Linked DNA regions of Allorhodopirellula heiligendammensis. The protein of the gene in region 1 interacts with the protein of each later gene in a pairwise test. Links are inferred from orthologs where the notes say so. Each region holds a gene or a part of one and is shown in the gene's direction. Other genes may lie near its edges.

Region 1 (11,093 bases):
GGTTTGTAGTCCTCGACCAGTTCAATCGCTCGCCGCCAACTGACCTGCTCCTCAGGTACTTCAACGACTTCGAGGAGTTCGGGAAAACCGCACTTGTTGACGAACTCAGCGGCCTGTTTGAAATCCTGTGCATGGCCGTCAACGGCCAGCGAGAATGCTTTTAGACGCGTGGGGGCCTGGCCGCGTCGCAGCATCAAATCATAGAGCACGCACAGCACCGCACCGCTATCAATGCCCCCGGAAAACAAAACACCAATGGGCTCAGTTTCACCGATGCGATCCAGCCATGCATCGCAAACCCGCGCTAAACGCGTGATGTATTCGTGACCGATCGCGGGGACGTCCGCGGGCAAGCGGTTCCGCTCGGGCGTGAAGAAACGTTGATGGACCGGATTCGGATCAGGACATCCGACGAGTTGTAGCTCGATTAAGTAGTGGGCCGGCACCATGCGCGTGTAGGAAGGGTCAAACTGATCGCGCAAACCTTCACGCTGGAGCCAGGCGGCGATTTCATCGATGCGTTCAGCGACGACCAAGCACGGTCCGGCTTTGAGTTTGGCCATGAAGTAACGCATCGGTCGTCCGATCGTCCGCACCATCCGCACGGTGCGACCGTCTTTTTCACAGATCGCGAACTGACCTTCGATTTTAGAGATGCGTTCACGGTCACCGCCTCGCACGATCTCTGCCGCCGATGTGGCGGTTTCATTGAGGAGGACGTTGGCGTCCGGATCCATCAAATTGACGAGCCGGTCGATCGTTTGTTGAGTAGGCATTTAGCGGGTCTCCGGGAACAAGGCATCCAGACACAACTGACTCCATGTTTCCAACGCATCATATTGGGTTCGTAACTGGGCGATCGTCAGAAACTCTCCGTCCGCCAGTTCCGCTTCGTTGCTAGTCACCTGAGGGTGATCGAGTGTGAAGCGATGGATCACGCCCAGGTGCACGCGGCCGACTTCGTTGCTGGGATCGTACAGCAAGCCTTCTCGCTGGTCGACGTAGTCGCACTGGATCGTTACTTCTTCATCGAGCTCGCGGCGCATGCCTGTTAGATAGGGATCTTCATCGCCTGCGGCGTCCTCGCGGCTGATGTGGCCGCCCACACCGATGCTTCGCTTAGCGTGCAATCGAGATTCGCCCGAGCCCCCGCCGCGTGTGTACGTAAAGACGCGAACGAGTCCGTCCGCTGGATCGGTCCACTGCATCACAACGTAAGGGATCAGCTGCTTGAAACTTGGGTCCAATTCCATCGCCGCTCGGGGCCGATACGAAAGCTGGTCACTGGCGAGGATCGGCATCAGAAACCGATCGACATCGACCTCGAATCCCTCGAGATGTCCCAGTGAGGAAATGAGGTCGGCGGGCACGACCAGGACGTGTTCTTCAGACATGGGTGTTTTTCAAGGGGGGAAGATTTCTTGGGCGAGCGGCAGGTGTTTTCTTAACAACCCAAACGCGTGAGTTTTCCTGAGGCTGACGCCACAGGTGTGATATCACCGTGGCTGAAAAACTCTGCCTGCTGCGTGCGTTGGATCGGTACCTATTTCAGTGGCGGCAACGCGCGGACGTCCCAGATGTCTTGGGCGTATTGCGCGATCGTACGGTCACTACTGAACCATCCGCTTCCGGCGGTATTGAGAATGCTCATTTCATTCCATTTTGCCGTGTCTTGGTAGGTGTTACTCACTTCGACCTGCGCGTCAATGTAGCTTCGCAAATCGGCAATCGTGACCCACGGATCGTGCGGGCTCCGCAGTCCACCGGTCAGCAAATCATACAGGCCAGGGTTATTTCGATTGAATGTTCCGCTTTCGAGGATACTCATCAACCGGGCGATATCCGGATCCGCTGCGATAATATCGTTGGGCCGATAGTCTTTCTTCGTTTCGACGACTTCTGGCGCGTCGAGGCCAAACAAGAAGAAGTTTTCATCGCCGGCATTCTCGCGAATCTCGATATTGGCACCATCGAGTGTGCCAATTGTGAGCGCTCCGTTCATCATGAATTTCATGTTTCCGGTACCGGATGCCTCTTTGCCTGCCGTCGAAATCTGTTCAGACAACTCCGTCGCTGGGCAGATCACCTCCATTGACGAGACACGGTAGTTCGGGAAGAACACCATTCGCAGCAGATCGCGGCACTTCGGATCCGCATTGACTACTCCTGCGACGTCGTTGATCAATTTGACGATCAATTTTGCTACGTGGTATCCCGGTGCTGCCTTTCCACCGATCAGCACGCAGCGCGGAGCCATGCCGGTGGTCTCGCCGCGTTGGATGCGATCGTAAAGGTGGATGACGTGTAACACGTTGAGCAGTTGGCGTTTGTACTCGTGAATCCGTTTGACTTGAACATCAAACATAAACGATGTATCGAAGTCGACGCCCGTGGTTTCAGCGACCAGTTCAGACAAACGTTTCTTGTTGTCGAGCTTGATCGACTGCCAGCGCTGGCGGAAGGTCGCATCGGTCGCCAGCGGCGCAAGTTCTTTGATCTTGGTCAGATCGGTTTGCCAGCCATCACCAATAGTTTCGTTGAGTAGGTCTCGTAGACCGGGATTGCAGTGAGCGAGCCAGCGTCGTTGAGTGACACCATTGGTCTTGTTATTGAACTTGCGTGGCCAAAGTTGGGCGAAGTTCTTGAACAAGCCACTCTCAAGTAACTGGGTATGCAATCCAGCGACACCATTGACGGAGAAACTGCCGACGATGGCCAGATACGCCATCCGAATGTGCGGGTTATCGCTTTCTTCGATCAACGACATCTCACGCCGCATGCCGACATCACCCGGCCACTGCTGGTCGACGAGTTTGAGGAACCGAGCATTGATCTCGTAAATGATCTCGAGCAATCGAGGCAGCAATCGACTGAATAGTCCCACCGACCAACGCTCAAGTGCCTCAGGCAGCAGCGTGTGGTTGGTGTAGGCCATGCACCGCGTGGTCACGTCCCACGCTTCGTCCCACTCCAGGCCGTGCTCGTCGAGCAGCAACCGCATCAATTCGGGCACAGCGCAAGCCGGGTGGGTGTCGTTGAGTTGGAAGCAGTTCTTTTGGCCGAACTGCGAGAAGTCTTCGCCATACTTCTTTACCCACCGGTCGATGACGTCCTGGAGCGATGCTGAAACGAGGAAGTACTGTTGCTTCAGACGCAATTCCTTTCCGTTTTCGCTGGCATCGTTCGGGTACAGCACCATCGAAATCTGTTCGGCATTGTTTTTTGTCGCGACGGCTTCGGTGTAACTGCCCGCGTTGAATTCAGCGAGATCAAACACGTCCGTCGTCGACGCTTTCCATAGACGCAGCGTGTTGACGGTTTCATTGCGATAACCTGGAATGGGCATGTCAAATGGCACGGCGAGCACATCGTGCGTATCAACCAGCCGCTGGCACATCTTCCCTTGATCGTTGGGATACTGTTCGGTGCGACCATAGAACCGGATTCGCCGACTGCTCTCAGCGCGAACGATTTCCCAGGGGTTGCCGTCGCGGAGCCAGTGATCGGGATCTTCGACTTGGCGTCCATCTTCAATACGCTGGTGGAACATGCCGTATTCGTAGCGGATGCCGTAGCCAACCACAGGGAGTTGCAGGTTCGCACAACTGTCAAGGAAACAGGCAGCGAGCCGTCCCAAGCCACCATTGCCCAAGCCCGCATCGAGTTCTCGGTCAGCAACGTCCTCCATCTCCATCCCGTAGGCATGCATGGCGGCGCGTGTTTCGTCGTCCAGATCGAGGTTCTGAACGGCGTTGGTGAGCGAACGGCCGATCAAAAATTCCAGAGATAGGTAGTACACCTTGCGGTCGTCGCTCTCTCGCATTCGACGCAATGTCTGCTGCCACTCCGGCACCAAGCGGTCACGCACTGAAATTGCTAAGGCGCGATACAGGTATCGTTGATCCGATTCGTTGCCGGGCGTTTGGCCATCGTCGAAGTGGCCCAGCGTGACTGTTAAATGTCGGCGGACAGCGGTCGGAAGATCGAGCTCGCCCAACGAGAGTGGCTGCTTAGAGGCTGGTTTCGACTTTGCCGAAGCTGAATTGGTGAGCGTGTTGGACATGTGCGTAGTGCTTTCGTAGAGAAAGTAAAGAGGTCTGGGTGAGACGAGAGATGCGTCCCCCCTGGACATGGACCGCCCTATGGATACGGTTGGAGTATAGAGGGATCTGATTGCCACGCCAACGTCGCATCTTATGCGACCGGTGCGCAAGGGCCGGTTTGATCACGAGAGGGCGGCTTGCGGTTAAGGACGGAAACAGTAGCAACCGGGCAAAAAAACGCGATTGCAGCGGGATCACGCGTCCTCAGAGGCGGTGAGTTGTCGTCGTTGAACTCATGGCGAGTTGCGGCGATGCGGCATTGCCGGCAGGAAGGCCGGAAGTCTTCAAGACTTCCGCTACCTCCCCAGCCAAACGGGCGCCCGGATTGTAGAAACTCACAGCCTCTCCGGGACGATCCGCGCTCTTAATGAAGAAACACCTGCGGTCTGGCTTCACGTCAATTGCGCGTTGCAGACGTAAATCTTCATGGAGTGCCGTGGCATGTCGATAATGCGGTTGCTCGGAGCGACCGGGCCGTCAATGTCCGGAAAGATATCCTTGGGTGGAATCGCGGCCGTGTCGGCGAATAGGTTCCACACGACGCCGCGTCCGATCGAAGGCAGTTCGAAGTCGAGATTGTCGCCCGTGCTGTTGAACATAATGATCAAATCGCGGCCAAGTCCTTCGGGATCGTCAGCGCGACTGGGGGCGGCGATGTAAGCGGTCATCGCCAGCATGCCTTGGTCCCAGTGCAACGGATTGCCTTTGATGCCATACCATGACACATCGGGGACTTTGCGGCCGTCGATCGGACGACCAGTGAGGTATTCTTTTCTCCGGATCGTCGGCTGGTTCTTACGGAACTCGATCATCGCACTGACGAAACGGGCTAAGTCCGCATTCCGTTCGACCAGCCGCCAGTCAAACCACGAGATGTCGTTGTCTTGGCAGTAGGCGTTGTTGTTACCTTTCTGCGTGCGGCGCACTTCGTCACCGCTGACGATCATTGGGACACCTTGGCTGACCAATAGCGTGGCGAGCATATTTCGGATTTGCTGAGAGCGAATCGTGGCGATTGCCTTCTTGCGAGTCGGGCCTTCGACGCCGTAGTTGTCACTCGTGTTATGGTTGTCGCCGTCACAGTTGTTTTCGTTGTTGGCCTCGTTGTGCTTCTCTTTATACGAGACCAAATCGTTCATCGTGAAGCCATCGTGGCTGGTGATGAAGTTGATGCTGCAAAAAGGCGGTCGACCGGCGTGTTCGTAAAGGTCACTACTACCCGCCAGGCGTGTTGCGAGCGGGCCAAGCGTGCCACCATCACCGCGCCAAAAGCCGCGTGCATCGTCTCGATAGCGACCGTTCCATTCGGCCCAACGATGGTTGCCGAAACTGCCGACTTGATAGGCGCCAGCGGCATCCCAGGCTTCGGCAATGATCTTGGTATCCGCTAGCATCGGGTCCTCGGCGATCAATTCCACGATGGGTGGGTTAGAAATCAAATTGCCGGTGCGGTCACGACTGAAGATGCTGGCTAGGTCGAATCGGAATCCATCGACATGGTAGTTGTGCACCCAGTGCCGCAAACAGTGGAAGATCATTTCACGGACGACGGGATGATTACCATTGAGCGTATTGCCGCAGCCGCTGTAATTGCAGTAGTGCTGGCCTTCGCTGAGAATGTAGTAAACCTGGTTCTCCAGACCTTTGAACGACAGAGTCGGCCCGTTTTCGTTGCCTTCACAGGTATGGTTGAAAACCACGTCGAGGATGACTTCGATGCCAGCCTGATGCAACGCCTTGACCATCTGTTTGAACTCGTTGACCTGCGCCGCTGGCGTCTTTCCGTGGGCGTACCCGCGGTGAGGTGCAAAGAACGCCATGGGGTCATATCCCCAGTAGTTCGGGCGTTCGAGTTTTTTTCCGTGCGGTTCAAGAATCGGGAATTCATGTACCGGCATCAATTCAACGGCCGTAATACCGAGCGATTTCAGGTACGGAATCTTCTCGATGACACCGAGATAACTACCCGGCGCCTTCACCTTGGCGGTCCGACTCTTCGTGAAACCTTTGACGTGCATCTCGTAAATGATCGTCTCGCTCATGTCGCGACGGAGATGCCGGTCGCCCTCCCAGTCGAAGGAGTGGTCGACGACGACGCACTTCGGCGGACGAATCAATCCGTCTTTACCGGTTTGGTAGGTGCCCGCCAGGGCCTGCGCATACGGGTCGATCAAACGCGCCGAGGCGTCGAAACGATGTCCGTTCTCTGGCTCCCATGGGCCGCTGGCTTGGAAATGGTAGAGCCCGCCGGCCTCCATTCCGGGAACCTGCAGACTCCAGACGTCTCCCCAGCGGTCGGTATCGCGATCGAAATCGATGATTTCAGCCGGTTCGCGATCGTTAACTTTGTTGTACAGCAACAATCGCATTTCGGTTGCCGAACGGCTGAACACAGAGAATTGGGTACCGGTTGCCGTCGGCGTCGCCCCGAATGGAGGTGCGTAGGCAAATTGTAGTTCAGGGCACGGTTGTCGCATCAGCATTGAAAGATCGCTCCTTGAGTCATTCAGATCGGAACGGCCAAACGCGTCTGCTTGCCACGCGAACCCAGTGTCGTTGGCAATCATCACGCCGGCTGTCCGGTTAGGTTCCAGTCGTCAGGTGAACCCTACCACCCGGTCCCAGTCAAAGCCGCAGAATCGTCCGGCGATACCGCAAAATCGGCACGCGGGGCGACCGTGCGCTCCAATAAGGCAATCGGCTCATTCCAGGTAATTCATGAGAGCCGTGACGGATAAACCACTCCCGCAACTCGATGGGGATGATCGATCCCGTCAGGTACCAGTAGTGGGGGTCGACTGTCAGGGGAACCTCGCTCGGATGAGCAAAGTCATCCGAAAACTCGGAAACGATCTCCTTGTTAGAAGGAAAAGTGAAAATGTCTGAAGAATCGCATCTTATCTGCACAGGCGGACGAAACCGAGCACGAATTCACTTGTTTCGGCGGGTATCGCCACTGCCGTCCCTAAATTACCCCTAGTGGGGAATTACCTCCCCGCGGTTGGCCACTCGCGGGTAAGATTTCCAGCAGACGATGAGCGTTCTCGTCAAGTACTCGTAAAGATTGGGCATTTTAGTCACGATGACGGACCATTCAATTCAACAGCGGATCGATCAGCTCGTCGAGCAAATTCGCTATCACGACCGGCTTTACTACCAGGACGCCGCGCCGGAAATTTCGGATCTGCAGTACGACCAACTCCTGGCAGAGCTCGTCGGATTGGAGCAGGATCACCCTGAATTTGCCGCTTCTGATTCACCAACCCAGCGGGTGGGGGGCGACGTCGTTGAGCATCTGGTGTCGGTCGAACATCGCGCGCCCATGCTTTCGATTGACAATACCTATAGCCGCACAGAATTGCGGGCGGCCATGCAGCGTATCGAAAAGTCGCTAGCTCCCTCGCTCGCCGAGGGTGACGCAGTGGTCTGGGTAATGGAGTACAAAATTGATGGGGTCGCGGGGTCGATTCGTTACGAAGACGGGCACCTCGCCCTGGCGCTGACGCGGGGAAACGGCGTCTTGGGTGACGACATCACCCACAATGTCCGCACCATTCGGGATTTGCCCCTGAGACTCGAAACCGAACATCCACCCGCCGTGGCCGAACTTCGCGGCGAGATTTACATGACCGATGCCGATCTCGCCGATCTGAATGTGCGACAAGCCGAGGCCGGCGCCGAGCCGTACAAGAACACGCGCAATGTGACCGCTGGCACGATTCGGCTCCTCGACCCCAAGATTGCCGCCGCCCGCAAACTGCGATTTTTCTGTCACGGCAGCGGTGAGCTGATGGGCGTTGATGCCAACAATCATATGGAGTTCCTCGACTGGGTGCGGCGCATGGGCGTTCCCGCCACGCCCAATGTCGTGCGGCTGGAGTCAATCGAGGAAGCCCTCGACGCCGTCGCAAAGCTCGAAGAAGGGATGCCCGACCTGCCTTTCGAAGTTGATGGTATCGTGTTCAAAATCGATTCGTTTGCTCAACGGGAGACATTGGGCGTACGCAGCAAGAGTCCACGCTGGGTCATCGCCTACAAATTTGAGCGTTACGAAGCCACCACGCGTCTCGAAGCGATCGAGGTGCAAGTCGGTAAGACAGGCACGATTACCCCGGTGGCATATCTGACACCGGTGGACATTGCCGGCACGACTGTGTCGCGTGCCTCTCTGCATAACGCTGACGAGATCGAGCGTCTGGATGTTCGCGTGGGCGATCTCGTTGTCGTTGAAAAAGCGGGTAAAATCATCCCCAAGGTCGTGCGTGTGGAGAAACATCTCCGCACCGACGAACTGCCGGTGTACGAGTTTCCAACCGCATGCCCCGAGTGCGCCGAACCGCTGACGCGTGACGAAGGCGGTGTCTACATTCGCTGCACCAATCCGCTCTGCCCGGCACAACTCCGTCAACGGTTAGTCTATTTCGGCAGCCGCGCAGGGATGGATATAGATGGGTTGGGCGAAGAAGTGGTCGATCTATTGCTGCAAAGGAATCTGGTGGCCTCGTTCGCTGATCTGTATCGCCTCGATACCGACACGCTCGCGGAATTGACATGGCCTCGTCAGCGAAAAGGTAAAGCCGACGAGATGATCAACGTCCAATTCGGTCGTAAAAACGCAGAGAATTTAGTGGCCGGAATCGATGCCAGCCGGACTCGCGGACTCGCTCGGGTGTTGGCATCGATCAGCATTCGGCATGTTGGACCTCGAGTGGCAAAGTTGATCACCGCCAAGTACTGGACCCTCGCGCAGTTGCAAGCGGCGACGGCTGAGGAGATTGCGTCCATCCACGAAATCGGTGAACGAATCGCGGAGAGCCTCACTGGCTTCCTGCATAGCAATCACGGCGGGCAGGTGCTCGCGGATCTGCAGTCCGCCGGCGTTGTTCTGAGTGAACCTGAGCCGCAGGTGACGGCGGTTGACCAGGACAACCTACCGCTAGCGGGCAAGATAGTCGTCGCCACTGGGACGCTCTCCCACTACACCCGCGACCAAATTAAGGCGCGGATTGAAGAACTTGGTGGGCGGGCGGCGAGCAGCGTCAGCAAGAATACTGATTTCCTGATCGCGGGAGAAAAAGCTGGCAGCAAACGGAACAAGGCCGAGAGTCTCGGCGTCGAAGTCATCAGCGAGGACGAATTCCGCGCACGATACGAGTCGCTGTAGCGATTGGCTGAAGGGCTGAATTATCGCTTGGCACTACGAGCCGAAAGCGTCTGCCCCCATCCGATATGACTAGCCAGTTGACGATGTTGGGTGCTCTATTGAGTTCAAAACGTGCATGCCATCGTTCAAGCTGTAACGCCAATCGATAACTGCCAAGATTCTTTTTCAAGGGCCATGAATCATGCCGCGCCCCGCCGTTTTTTGCAGCGTTGCTGTTGTTCTTTGTCTGCTGTTACCTGAGCTCAGCTCAACCGGCCAAGCTGATTACACCGTCTATCAATTGCCCGGCACATCCCTGCAATTGTTACTTGAGGGCTCGGTGACTTACCACGCGGGCGGGAACGTGACGCACCAGCATCCTCGCGGTTCACTGCATTTCAGTGCACAGGACATTCAGGTTCTCAAGAGCCCGACGCCGCAGAGCGTCTATGCCAAGCGACTTCGTGAAGTCCGCAAATTGGGCGATGTCAACGAGGTTCTGGAGCTAGCCAAGTGGGCGCTCAAGAACGGCATGCTCGAAGAGTCCAAGTCCCTGTTGAGCGTGGCGTGGAAGATTGACTCCAGCGACGAACGGCTCGTCAAGCTCGCGGACTTGATGCGATACATCAATCATTCGGTCCCTGACAATCCCGAAGTCGAACAGCACGCTCGACAGTTTGTCGGTAGCGATCGCATGGTCGCAACCCGCAGCAAACACTTCCTGCTACTGCATGATGCGAACACGGCCACCGACGAGGTGACCCACAAAACGCGGGCCGAGATGCGGCTGGAGCTACTCGAAAAGGTATACGAATCCTACTTATTGACGTTTGCCTTTGAAGGCGTCTTTCTGCGACCCCCAAACCAACCCTTGGAAGTGGTTCTGTTTAGCCGGCAAGCCGATTTCATGCAGATGGAACGCAGACTCGGTGGCTCGCTGAAACAGACAGCTGGTTTTTACCTGCCCAAAGAGAACATCTCGATGTTCTACGACTCCGGCACGTCCGAGGAATTTCAAGTCCTGATGGAGCTCGACCGCCAGCTCGTGAAGTTGCGAGAGACTGCCAAGCAGGCTCGCGGTCCCGGTGCCGGTCAGTTGATCCGGTTTGCCAAGACGATCGAGCTGCTGATTGACATCACCCGCGAGAGCGAAGATGTGTCCACCGTTTCGCATGAAGCGATCCATCATCTCGCTGCCAATACCGGCGTCTTCCCCCGGGACGGTGCTTTCGTACGCTGGGTCCACGAAGGGATGGCGTCCTATTTCGAGTCCGCCAAACTCGCCAAATGGAGCGGTGTGGGTGTGGTCGATTCGAGTCGGATCAGTTACTACCGCGTGCTGGAGGGCGACCCGCATCGTGGCAGCCTCGAATTCATTGTCTCGGATCTGGGGTTCCTGGTCGAAACGGCCCTCGGCGACCAGCTACCCGCGTACGGTCAAGCGTGGGCCCTAACTCATTTTCTTTTCAACGAGCACTTCATGGAACTCATGCAATACTACAAGAAAGTGGGGCAGTTGGAGGAACACGAGGGCGACATGACTGCTGCGATTTTGAAAGAGCGATCCGAAAATTTGCTTTCCGTTTTCGATGAATGTTTTGGGGATCGGACCAAGCTCGAAATGGAATGGCGACGCTACATGCGCACGCTACGAACAGATATGGAACGCTTGGCCGAGAACCGGGCCGGTGGAACCGGACCTACTCGCTGAACCGAAAACTCCCGTCGCGGAAGTCAACCTTGATCGTCGAACCCTCTGGGTAGCTGTTCCTCAGCAGTGCGCTGGCGAGTGGGTTTTGCACTTCGCGTTGGATGACGCGTTTGAGGGGGCGGGCGCCGTAGGCTGG
Region 2 (11,588 bases), on another replicon or contig:
TGAGGCGATCGAACACTTACTCGAAGCTGGGCAATTTGCCGCTGCGACAATTGCCATGCACGAATCCTATGGCACGCTCGACTTTGAATCGATTTCAGCGCGTGTGAGCATCACGCTCGATCAACGGTTTCCGATCTACGCGCGGGCCGCGGTGCGATCCAAGACGCCCAAGTCCTTCTTAGATTTCCTTGATGCTGCGAGTAGCACCTCGGCAATGGCCGTGAGTCGCCACGATTGGGCGAAATTGTTCGCGACGTCCGACGAACCAGTCGCCGAGATGCGATTGCCGGAGTCCGCTAAGAATTGGGATAGCATTTTGACTCAGCGCACCCAGGTTTTGCTGAACCTCCTAGCCGGTGAGGTAAACGCAGCCATGGAGGCGGCGCGGGCGGCAGACCAAAGCCGTAACATGGAACAGAATGATGCCGTGTTCGCCGAATTCGCCCCACGCCAGCAAACGCTCGTCCGCTCCGTGCAAATGCTGACGTCCCAGTGGCTGCCGATGGCATCCGCCGCATCCCAGTCTGCTCGTGAATGTGAATATGCCGCTTCGCAACTCATCGACGCGGCAGGCGACGCCGACTCGGATGCGGCACCAACGTATGACCTCGCCGACAAACTTGCCCGCTACCACGAAGACGCAATTGGTCACTGGGCTGCCGCCTTGATCGCTGCCGACCGCGGTCTTGAGATGGATATTCGGGCGCAAGCGGTGGCCGGTTTGACCGCGAATCTAAAAGCTCTCGGTGATGACGAAAATGGCGCGTCTGCGGTTGCCGATGCCCGCGCGCTGGCATGGCGTACGCTGTTGATCCACGGTGAAATCGATGCTGGGCTCAGCGTCATCGGAAGGGATGATCCCGCCGCGGCCGCGATGATCGCTGCTAACGCTTCACGCAACGCGGACGCGTTTGATCGACTAGGCTTTCCCGTTGACCAAATCGATACACAACTGGAGACTTGGATTGATGAGGCGATCGCCGCCCAACGAGAGTTATTTGACGCATCCAACTCAGGTGACGCCCTGCGTGTGGCTGAGGCCGGTGCCTCAGCGGAGACAGGAGTTGCCCCGGAGATTGAAAAACTATTCACATTGATTCGGTTACTCGATGGCGTTAATCGAGATGACGCGGCGTGGCGTATCGCCGACCGTTTATCACTGCCGGACTTGCGCGTCAAACGGCCGCAAAGCTCGTCGACATACCTAATTCGCGACTATGTCTTGTTGTCACTGCTATGGACCACACATTCGGATTGGATGATCCGATTGGGGATGCGCGACTGGGAAACAGAATCAACGATTATTAGTCGCAATGCGATAAGCCAAATCACCGTCAACGATAATTATCAGGTGTTGGCCATTTTGCAACGGTTTGTGCAAATGCAACGTCCTCAAGCGACGACGATCGAGGCATTTCAGATCGCCTGCGAAATCGCCCGTGCCGACGATGTTGATCGGCGCCGACACGCTGATTTGGTTTCCGAACTGGCCCGCAGCCTCCGCGATGGTACCCTCCGTCACCGCGTCGCCGACGAACCCGATCTGCATGTCTATTTTCGGCCGAGCGTGGACGTTTGGAGCGAGTTGTTTGCAGCCCACGGTCGGCCTGATCTAGCCGAACCGTTTCTACAACGGCTATCCAGTAGTGGCGACCTTAAAGGCGCCCTGACGCTGGCAAAAGAGTACCGACTCAGTGGCCCCAGCGCGATCAGTGGTGACCTCTACGAAGTCATTTGGAATGCGGTGGCCATGTCGACGAGCGAGGGGAATCCACGCTTTCGCGATGACGTGATTACTGCCGTGACGGCCGTCGGCGAACAGTGGCGGGCCGCTCGCGATGTGGGCGATCAGCGAACCGCCGAGGAACTTCTACGGCAGTTACGGGCCATGGCATGCACCCCATCGACCGATATGCGGCAACAGATCGCGGACGTGCTCGCCGATCTTGGCCAGTGGCAGATCGCAGATCAGGTTTACCGCTCAACATTGGTGATGACGGCTCTGACATTTGACGAGACGCAGTCAATGTTCGATATAGCGAGAAAATATCAGGGGTTCGTCCTGAGAGCGACTGCTTCCAGACTTGAGACGACGGAATCGGCGGTAGACGCCCCATCGATCGGCGACCTCAGCGCCCGCGACCTGGAGCTGCGCCACCAAGCGATCACATGGGTCGATATCGCCTTCGTTCAGACGCTCGATCGCATCAGTCTGCGGCCGCAGCTCTATCTCGTTTTCCCTCGCTTGTTCGCGCGTGAAAAACTGGAACTGGCCCTCTCGCAAACGGCTGCGAAACCGCCAGCGGCAGCTGCCCAAACGGTGCGGCAACTGCTCGATCGACTGCGACAACTCGATGCGATGGATATTACGACCGCAGAGTCAATTTTGCCGAGACTGAGTGAACTGGGTTTGGAGGATCTCGCTGCTGCCGAATTGAAACGCATGATCCAGGCTGCTGATATCCATCTAAAAACCTTTCCAGTCGATGCTGTCATCGCGAATAACGTCGCCTGGGGCGCCGCCGTCAATAACATCGAGCTGGACGATGCCCTGCGGTTATCCCGACATGCCGTCCGTTTCGAGCCCGATAGTGCGATCTATCGTGACACGCTTGCCGAGATATTAGCCCGCCGAGGCAATTTCGATGAGGCTGCCCAGATTGAACGAAGCTGCGTGATCGATGATCCCGGTCAGTGGCATTTGCACGAGCAGGTCAAAAGATTTGAGCAGAAACTTTCAAAGTCGCGTTGACAGCCCATCCTCGCAATTGATACCTCACTTTGAATTCCGAACCACACACATTTGGTTTTCGTTGTTGAGTCGTTGATTTGCGGGAATTGCTTCTCGATCAGCTCTGCTGACGGAAATGCGTATCCTGTCGCGAAGATTACTGGGTCAATCTTCTCGGCAGTTCAGTTTCCCAACGAAATCCTTAGCTGCACCGGGGTGTTCGATGTTGGGCGCCCCGGTGCACCGTCCACCAACCTGACCTCCGTTTTTCGCCGCTTGCAAACTAGCAGTTGCAGACTGAAATCCCGCGCGACGAATGGGCGCCGCGTTACGAATTCATTGAATTGTAGTTATTGTGTGTCTACAGCCCTCACCGTGTGGGCATCCCGCCGCTCATGAACCCGTCGCCATTCAAACCAGTGACATCACCACCCGACACGCATACCGTCACCTCCAAAATCGATGCAGACTCTCGTCCAACTGGCTCCCGACGCCGTCGCTGGAGCCCCAAAGGATTGATCGTGGGTTTAATCGTGATCGTGGCCTGTGTCTTTGTCATGGGAAGTTTCCTGCGGCGTCAGAGTGAGTCCGCAGTCGACGTCACGGGGGCCACTGGTGAAGAAAGTATCGATAGCGGACAGGGGCACCCCGACTTCGCAGCGCAAGTTGCCAACGTCGTCGCGGGTGATTCAACACGTTTGCTATTCGCCGACGTCCCAATCTCTGATGGCATGTTGCAGGATTTGCCGGTGCAGCTGCTGACCGGTCTCGACACGGTAGTTGCCGACCAAGGTGTGGTGACCGACGAAGGGCTCACCGCATTAGCCAAACTGCCAGGGTTGGAACAACTGCGTCTGCGGCACTCACCGATCACCGATGCAGGTGTCGCCGCGTTGGTGGGCTGCGAAAAACTATGGCTGCTCAATCTGCCGCAGTGTCAAGTGAGCTCCAAGGGGATTGAATCTCTAAAAAAAGTAACTGCCTTAACGCAACTTCGACTGGGCTCACCCCGACTTGGCAATGAGGCCTGCACAGCGATTGCCGAGCTGAAATCACTGCGGGGGCTGCACCTGATCGGCGTGCCCGTCACTGACGAGGGACTGCAGACGCTCGCGAGTCTGCCGCATTTGGACTCTCTGTATTTGGACGATTGCGAAGTCACCGAGGCGGGTTGGGATTGGCTTTTCCAGCATCATCCCCAACTCCACGTGCATGTCGATCAAGCACATCACGACCGCGACCCCAACTTGCATTCGCACTGACCATCGTCGAACGATGACACCGCCTGTCGTGAGCAGGCTGCCGCTCGAGGGCGCCGTCCGTCGTGAGCCCCCAAAGTCCTTCGGCTCCGGCGGATATCACTGTGCGGCGATAGAAAATTCACAAAATTTGGCGATGTAGGAATCCCCTCCATAGAATGGGCAATTATGGCTAACTTGTTAACATCGGAATATTTCGCCTAGTTGACGCAATGCTTTCAAGTCTTAAACTCTCCCCAAATTGCCTCGTCGAGCGACGAGCATTACCCCATCCCCCCATTTTGGTGAGAATTCGATGATTCGTACGATCCTGGCAGTTGCTTTGCTCGCCGTTGTTGGCAGCGTTGTTGCTCCTCAAGCCGAAGCCGGCTTTTTCCACAAGAAGCGTTCGGCTTGTGCCCAACCTACTTGCTGCCCAGCTCCAGCACCAACCTGCTGCCCAGCTCCGGAACCAGTTTGCTGCCCTGAGCCAGCACCTGTTTGCTGCCCCGAGCCAGCACCAGCACCAGTATGCTGCCCCGAGCCAGCACCTGTTTGCTGTCCTGAGCCAGCACCAGTTTGCTGCGAGCCTGCACCTCGCTGCGGTCTGTTCGCACGCCTGAAGGCCAAGTGCGCTGCTCACAAAGCATCTCGCAGCTGCTGCGACCCTTGCGCAACTCCCGCTCCTTGCTGCTACTAATCCGTACTGGATTGACCCCAAGCTAGAGCGATCTAAGAAAAGCGGGCGACATTTTCGGATGTCGGCCGCTTTTTTATTGCGCCTGCGGCTCTTTCACGTTGTCGTTTCTCGGTGAGGCGATTCTAATTCGACCCGCAACGATCTTTCACCGAACCTTTTTCCGACACTTCTCTTTAGACAAGTTATGGTCCGCTACAACCCCAACGAGATCGAACCCCGCTGGCAAGCGTATTGGGAAACCAATCAAACTTTTGCCACGCCCGACCTCTCCGACGCATCCGGCGACGTCGTCAAGCGTTACGTCCTCGATATGTTTCCATACCCGAGTGGCGATGGGTTGCACGTCGGTCACCCGGAAGGATACACCGCGACGGACATCGTCTCGCGATTTGCCCGCGCCCGCGGTGAATTCGTACTGCATCCGATGGGCTTTGATGCGTTCGGTCTGCCCGCCGAGGAGCATGCCATTCGAACGGGGGAGCATCCGCGAGTACAAACCCAGCGGAATATAGATAACTTCACTCGTCAACTGAAAATGTTGGGATTCAGCTATGACTGGAACCGCGTTTTGGCCACGACCGACGAGGGCTACTTTCGCTGGACCCAGTGGATTTTTCTGTTGCTCTACGACACGTGGTTCGATACCACAGGGCAGAAAGGCCGCCCGATTTCGGAGTTACCCATTCCGGCGGAGGTCGAGTCTCAAGGAGAGCGCGCGATCGAACTGTACCGCGACTCGCGACGATTGGCTTACCAGGACGACGCATTGGTGAATTGGTGCGCCAAACTGGGCACGGTATTGGCCAACGAAGAAGTCGTCGATGGCAAGAGCGAAGTGGGAGGTCATCCTGTCAAACGCATTCCGCTGAGGCAGTGGATGTTGCGAATCACCGATTACGCTGAGCGCCTGATTGATGGACTCGAGGATTTGCAGTGGCCTGCGGGCATCAAGAAGCTCCAATCAGACTGGATCGGGCGCAGTACCGGTGCGGAGGTGGACTTTTACCTGCAGCCGGGCGCCCACCCGACCGATGCTGCGTCTGACGCAACTGCAAACGACGCTGCGCGCGGACCGTATGTGGCCTGGAAACGCGAGCGGGCTGCCAACGGATTCCCGACCCAACCCGGTCGTGATGCGCTGCGTGTGTACACGACGCGACCCGATACGCTATTTGGAGCCACGTACATGGTGGTTTCGCCGGAACATCCTTTAATCGATCTTCTGGTGAGCCCCGAACGCAAAGCCGAAGTGGATGCCTACCGCGAGCAGGCTTCGTTTAAGAGTGATCGCGAACGCACCGAGGGCGATCGCAAGAAGACAGGGGTCTTCACCGGCACCCACGCGATCAACCCGGCCGATGGGCGGTCGATCCCCGTCTGGGTCGCCGACTATGTTTTGGCCGGATATGGAACCGGCGCGATCATGGCGGTGCCGGCGCATGACATTCGCGATTTTGAATTCGCCGTTGCCTTTGATCTGCCAGTGATCGCAGTGGTCGATCCACCAGCTGAACATGCTCAACGCGAGGAAATCCTCGCAGGCCGAGCATGTTTCGTGGCCGAGGGCGTCGCAATCAATAGCGGGCAATACGATGGCAAAACCACCGACGAGGTGAAATCACATCTGACATCTTCGCTGGTTGAGCAGGGTCTCGCACGTCAAGCCGTCAATTACAAACTTCGGGATTGGCTGTTCAGTCGCCAGCGATTTTGGGGTGAGCCATTTCCCATTTTGCACGAGCTGGACAACGAAGGTAATCCGACCGGCATCAAACGCGGCGTTCCCGAACACCAACTGCCCGTCACGCTTCCAGAACTCGAAGATTTCAAACCGCACGGCCGGCCAGAACCGCCGTTGGCCAAGGCCGATGACGATTGGTTGATCGTCGAGCTTGATGGCAAGCGATATCGCCGCGAGACCAATACGATGCCGCAGTGGGCGGGATCGTGTTGGTACTATCTGCGTTACATCGATCCCCACAATCGTGAGCGTCTGATTGATCCTGAACTCGAACGCGCCTGGATGCCAGTTGATTTGTACGTCGGCGGCGCCGAGCATGCCGTATTGCACCTGCTCTACTCACGATTCTGGCACAAAGTGCTCTATGATCGCGGATACGTCACTTGCCCCGAACCATTTGGACGGCTCGTCAATCAAGGCATGATCCTCGGCGAAGTGGAGTTCACTGGCTATGTCGACGGGGATGGCAATCCAGTTTCGACGCAGCACGTTCGCCGTGATGCCGAGGGCAACCGGGTAAACAAGGACGGGCGCGCCGTGGAATCTGTCAAAATTGCCGAAGGCGATGTGCAGAAGAAGGGCGAAGGATTTGTCTTAGTCTCGGATCCAGCGATTAAAGTCGACAGTCGCGCCTTCAAGATGAGCAAGACTCGCGGCAACGTAGTCAACCCTGATGGTGTTGTCCGCGATTTCGGTGCCGATTCGTTGCGACTCTACGAGATGTTCATGGGACCGCTGGAGGCGACCAAACCTTGGGTCATGAACGGCGTTGGCGGTGTACGCGGATTTCTCGACCGGGTTTGGCGTTTGGTCGTCGATGAAAAAGCCGACGAGTTATGCGTCAGCGATGCAGTCGTCGACACGCCTTGTGACGAAGATCAGCGACGCGTACTGCACCAGACCATCCGCAAGGTCACCGAAGATACCGAGTCGATGAGTTTCAACACTGCGATCGCGAAAATGATGGAATTCTCCAATCACTTCACACGCAGCGAAACCCGACCCCGCGAGGCGATCGAAACGTTCCTGGTCCTGCTCAATCCCTATGCGCCTCACCTGTGCGAAGAATTATGGCGTCTGCTGGGCCATGACGAGTCCATCGCACTGCAGCCATGGCCGCAATGGGACGAGGCGGCGTTGGTGGAGTCCAGTATCGAAATCCCAGTACAACTCAATGGGAAGTTGAAAACAAAGATCAACGTTTCACCAGACGCAACCCAAGATCAAATGATCGCCGCCGCCATGGCGAGCGAACTGGTTACCCTGGCAATCGATGGCAAACAGGTCGTAAAGAAAATTGCGGTGCCCGGCCGGATGGTGAATCTCGTCGTCAAATGAGTCCTCCGGATCGTCCGGTATTCCGTTTTCGCGAGCTTCCGCATAGTCGGTCGACGACGTAGCCGCCCGGCTATGTTCGTCTGACCTGCTGTGATGTCAGTCGGATACCAATCGCCCCAGTCCAATCGCTCCAGTCCAATCGCCCCTTCCAATGCCGTCGTGGTAGACTATTGCCATCCACTCCGCCTTTGGGCTCCCCCACCTCCCGTTAAACTTTTGGGATTGTTGATGATGACACGCCGCACGAACTTTTGGATACTACCACTACTACTACTCGCTTCGATGACGAATGCGACGGCAACACAAGCCGCCGACTCAGCTGAACCTGTGAAGGTTGAACTGATCGATGCCGGCAAAGCTCCCCTCCAACCCATCCGCTATGCACCGCGTGTTGGCGAGACACAATCCGCTGTCATGACGATCTCGATCGACATGAAGATGTCCATCGCGGGCAACGCGATGCCTGCTCAAGATATCCCAGCGCAAAAAGTAACGTTCGATACCACCGTCGAGAACATCAGTGAGGACGGTGATATTACGTTTAGCTTCATCTATACCGGCGCCGAGGTGATTGACGATCCGAACAATCCATCCCCCATGGCCCCGATGCTCAAAGAGATGATCAAGTCACTGGTAGGTGCCACTGGCTCGGCGAACGTAACCGATCGCGGGATAACCAAATCAGCTGATTTTAATATCCCTGAAGGCATGGCACCGCAGATGAAGCAGATGCTCGATGGCATGAAAGAGTCGATGAATCGGATTAGTTCACCGGTACCGAGTGAACCGATTGGACTGGGTGCCAAGTGGAAGGTCACGCAAAAGCTAGTCGCCAACGGAATGCACATGGTGCAAACATCCACGCATGAAATCGTGAAGCTGGGCACGGGCGGCTTTACCATGAAAATCGATGTCGCTCAAAGTGCGGAACCCCAGGAAATTAAGAACCCCGCGTTGCCCCCGGGAACGATTTTGAAATTGGCATCGCTGGATACCGATGGACAAGGCACCTCGCAGATCGAAACGCGATCCTTGATTCCAGTCCAGTCCTCGCTAACGATTGCCAGCAAGTCCACGATGGACGTGGAGATGGCGGGTCAGAAACAGCAGATGACCACTGACGTGAAGATGGGAATGGAACTGGAGACGCTCCGCTAACCCAGCTCCATTGCACTCTCTAGGACGTCCAGTTGCACTACGGATTTGCCAGCTTACTGCCGCCTTTGATCGCGATCGCGTTGGCACTGCTGACGCGGCGGGTCTTGCTGCCGCTGGCGGCAGGCGTGCTGGTAGGCGCCGGGCTGCTGGCTCGGGCGACCCCAGATGGCAGCTGGGGGATGGACACGCTTCAGATTTTCAGCGACCGCATCATGGGATCGATTACCGATCCTGACCACCTCATGGTGCTGGCGTTCACCTTGCTGTTGGGCATGATGGTGGGGGTGATTGAAGTGGCGGGATCGATGCGGCGCGCGATCGCTCAGCTGGCACGGCGAGTCAAGGATCGCAAGGGGGTGCAGACGCTGATCGCAGCGACAGGTCTGGCTGTATTTTTTGATGACTATGCGAACACCCTGTTGGTGGGTGGCACGATGCAGTCGACGTCCGATCGATTCGGTCTCTCCCGCGCAAAACTCGCATATTTGGTTGACTCGACCGCAGCCCCCGTCGCGGGGCTGGCGTTAGTCAGCACCTGGGTGGCCACAGAGCTGAGTTATCTCCAAGCAGGGATCGACGCATCCTCGTACGCTGATTCATCATCCATTCGGGTATTTGATTTCTTCATCCAAAGCATTCCCTATCGCTTCTATCCTTGGTTTGCATTGGCCTTGGTGTTCATCATCGCTCGGACTGGCTGCGATTTTGGACCCATGAGAGTGGCTGAACAGGAGGCCTTGGAGAAACTCCGGAAGCGTTCCAACGACGTGTCTGAGCCGGTTGCTGTCGATGACACGCAGCACCAAACCCAAGACTCCACGTCACGATTCTCAACATGGCAGGACGCGACGGCCTCACTCGGTCCCATCGCCATTTGTTTGATCGCTGTACTTGCCACATTGATGATCACCGGCAGTCGTGATGCCGAGTTGACGCTGAGCCACTCCACCGCCATGAGCCAACTCCAGTGGGCGGGCGACGTGATCGGTTCAGGGGATTCCTATTTGGCTCTGGTGATCGGTGGCGGCAGTGGACTCGTTGTCGCCGCGGTGCTTGCATTGGTTCTCTCGCGTCTGTCGTTCGTTCGGCTCGGCCAGGGACTGCTCGATGGTGCATTGCAGATGATGCCAGCCATATCCGTCCTATGGCTCGCCTGGGCACTCTCGGCGATGACCGGTCGGGAGGCACTCGATACGGGCGGCTACCTATCGAGTGTCCTGAGTGACCAGATTGACTTGCGTCTGCTACCTACCTGCGTGTTTTTGCTTGCCGGCGGAATTGCATTCGCTACCGGGACCAGTTGGGGCACGATGGCGATCGTGACACCAATCGCCGTCAGCCTGGTGCTGGATATGCAAGCGAACGTGACTCCCGCTGTCGGCGAGATGGCTGTCAATTCACCTTTGGCCCTGGCCACCTTCAGCAGTGTCCTGGCAGGCGCGATCTTCGGTGACCACTGCTCACCGCTTTCTGACACGACCGTCCTATCGAGCCGTGCGTGCGGCTGCGACCACCTTCTGCACGTCCGCACGCAGATTCCTTACGCCCTGTTGGGAGGAGCTGTCTGCATTATCACCGGCACTCTGCCGGTGGCCTGCGGAGTTCCTGTGTGGGTATGTCTCGGAGCTGGACTTTTGTGCTTGTTCGTCGCAGTCCGCTATTGGGGCAAGCGTCCGTTGTGACGCGTAGCATCTGCTCACATGATTTGTCTCAATCGCGATGTTTCCAATCGCCATCACCGACGTCCTCGCGAAAAAAGTCTCGGTGGACGGTATCTACGAGAACTGCTGTCCATGTGCCGATCAAGGCCAGCCAGATGACAATCGAGAGGATTCTCTTCTAGGCAAACGGGAACTCGACGGGGAATGGGGGTCGAGGCGCACCTACAGTTGGCGAGTCATGAAGATGGCGCCTGACGCGTAGGACTCGTCGATCGTGACCGCCGTTGAGGAGAGGAAGCCCATTCTCTCCCAAAATCCAGCGGCCTGTTGCACCGCGACCAAAGACATCGTTCGATACCCATGAGCCAACGCGACTGAAGTCAGGTGGTGAAACAGGGCTTGGGCGACGCCGCGACCTGTGGACCCCTGTTGCACGGCGAGATCATGAACATAGAGATTTGCGGAAGGGGCCCATCGCTCTGAGTTGACCCTCCCCAGCACCGCGACGCGATCGGGGGGATACGGATGGGCGAGACAGTACGCATGAACCAAGTTGTTGCTACCCGTGGCCACGAAGCATGTGGCAGGCGATTGCGTTAACTTGGACCGCATCACTACCTCGGACTCAGGTGCGAACTCATAATAGACTTCGCTCTGGATGCGCATGATCGCCCCCCAGTCGGTCTCAATAATCTCGCGGCAATGGTGTAGATGCGTTTCGATGAGCTGGTTTCCTTCGTTATTGACTGATCCTTTGCCGGCCTGTCCAACCGACACATTGGGCTTGAGGAACACGTGCGGCATCGCCTGGCAAATTTGTCGAACAGCTGGTACCACCTGAAACGGTTCCAAACGCGACGCTCTCACGATCGCGGCCCGCCATCAATCTGGTACCGCATAAGCACGCAGGAACATCGTCACGAGCTCCTGAATGTATTTCTTTGCGGGGGTGCGATGGGTGCGTTTCTTGACACCAAATAACCTTGGCCAGAAGGCGTACGACAAGAGCAGACCGACGAGA

Evidence for each region.
Region 2: the proteins of ligA (region 1) and leuS interact in binary tests that used the Escherichia coli proteins (3 or more experiments, as listed by UniProt). The link is inferred for Allorhodopirellula heiligendammensis from one-to-one orthologs.

What each region holds. Positions count from the first base shown.
Region 1 is NZ_SJPU01000002.1:2,298,906-2,309,998, reverse strand. What follows is about bases 6,738-9,726. They hold ligA (NAD-dependent DNA ligase LigA), read left to right. Parts: upstream 6,738-7,185; coding sequence 7,186-9,267; downstream 9,268-9,726. Other genes in these bases: Poly21_RS18680 (DUF1570 domain-containing protein), read left to right, coding at 9,449-9,726. In the rest of the region: Poly21_RS18705 (asparagine synthase-related protein), read right to left, coding at 1-776; Poly21_RS18700 (phosphoesterase), read right to left, coding at 777-1,394; Poly21_RS18695 (glycogen/starch/alpha-glucan phosphorylase), read right to left, coding at 1,544-4,063; glycogen debranching protein GlgX, read right to left, coding at 4,496-6,586; more of Poly21_RS18680, read left to right, coding at 9,727-10,957; ATP-dependent chaperone ClpB, read right to left, coding at 10,947-11,093. UniProt on the Escherichia coli protein: DNA ligase that catalyzes the formation of phosphodiester linkages between 5'-phosphoryl and 3'-hydroxyl groups in double-stranded DNA using NAD as a coenzyme and as the energy source for the reaction.
Region 2 is NZ_SJPU01000006.1:23,373-34,960, reverse strand. The notes cover bases 4,465-7,948. They hold leuS (leucine--tRNA ligase), read left to right. Parts: upstream 4,465-4,853; coding sequence 4,854-7,748; downstream 7,749-7,948. Other genes in these bases: Poly21_RS27990 (hypothetical protein), read right to left, coding at 4,465-4,619. In the rest of the region: Poly21_RS25145 (tetratricopeptide repeat protein), read left to right, coding at 1-2,752; Poly21_RS25140 (leucine-rich repeat domain-containing protein), read left to right, coding at 3,151-3,993; more of Poly21_RS27990, read right to left, coding at 4,395-4,464; Poly21_RS25125 (hypothetical protein), read left to right, coding at 7,977-8,906; Poly21_RS25120 (Na+/H+ antiporter NhaC family protein), read left to right, coding at 8,939-10,588; Poly21_RS25115 (GNAT family N-acetyltransferase), read right to left, coding at 10,790-11,371; Poly21_RS25110 (TetR/AcrR family transcriptional regulator), read right to left, coding at 11,450-11,588.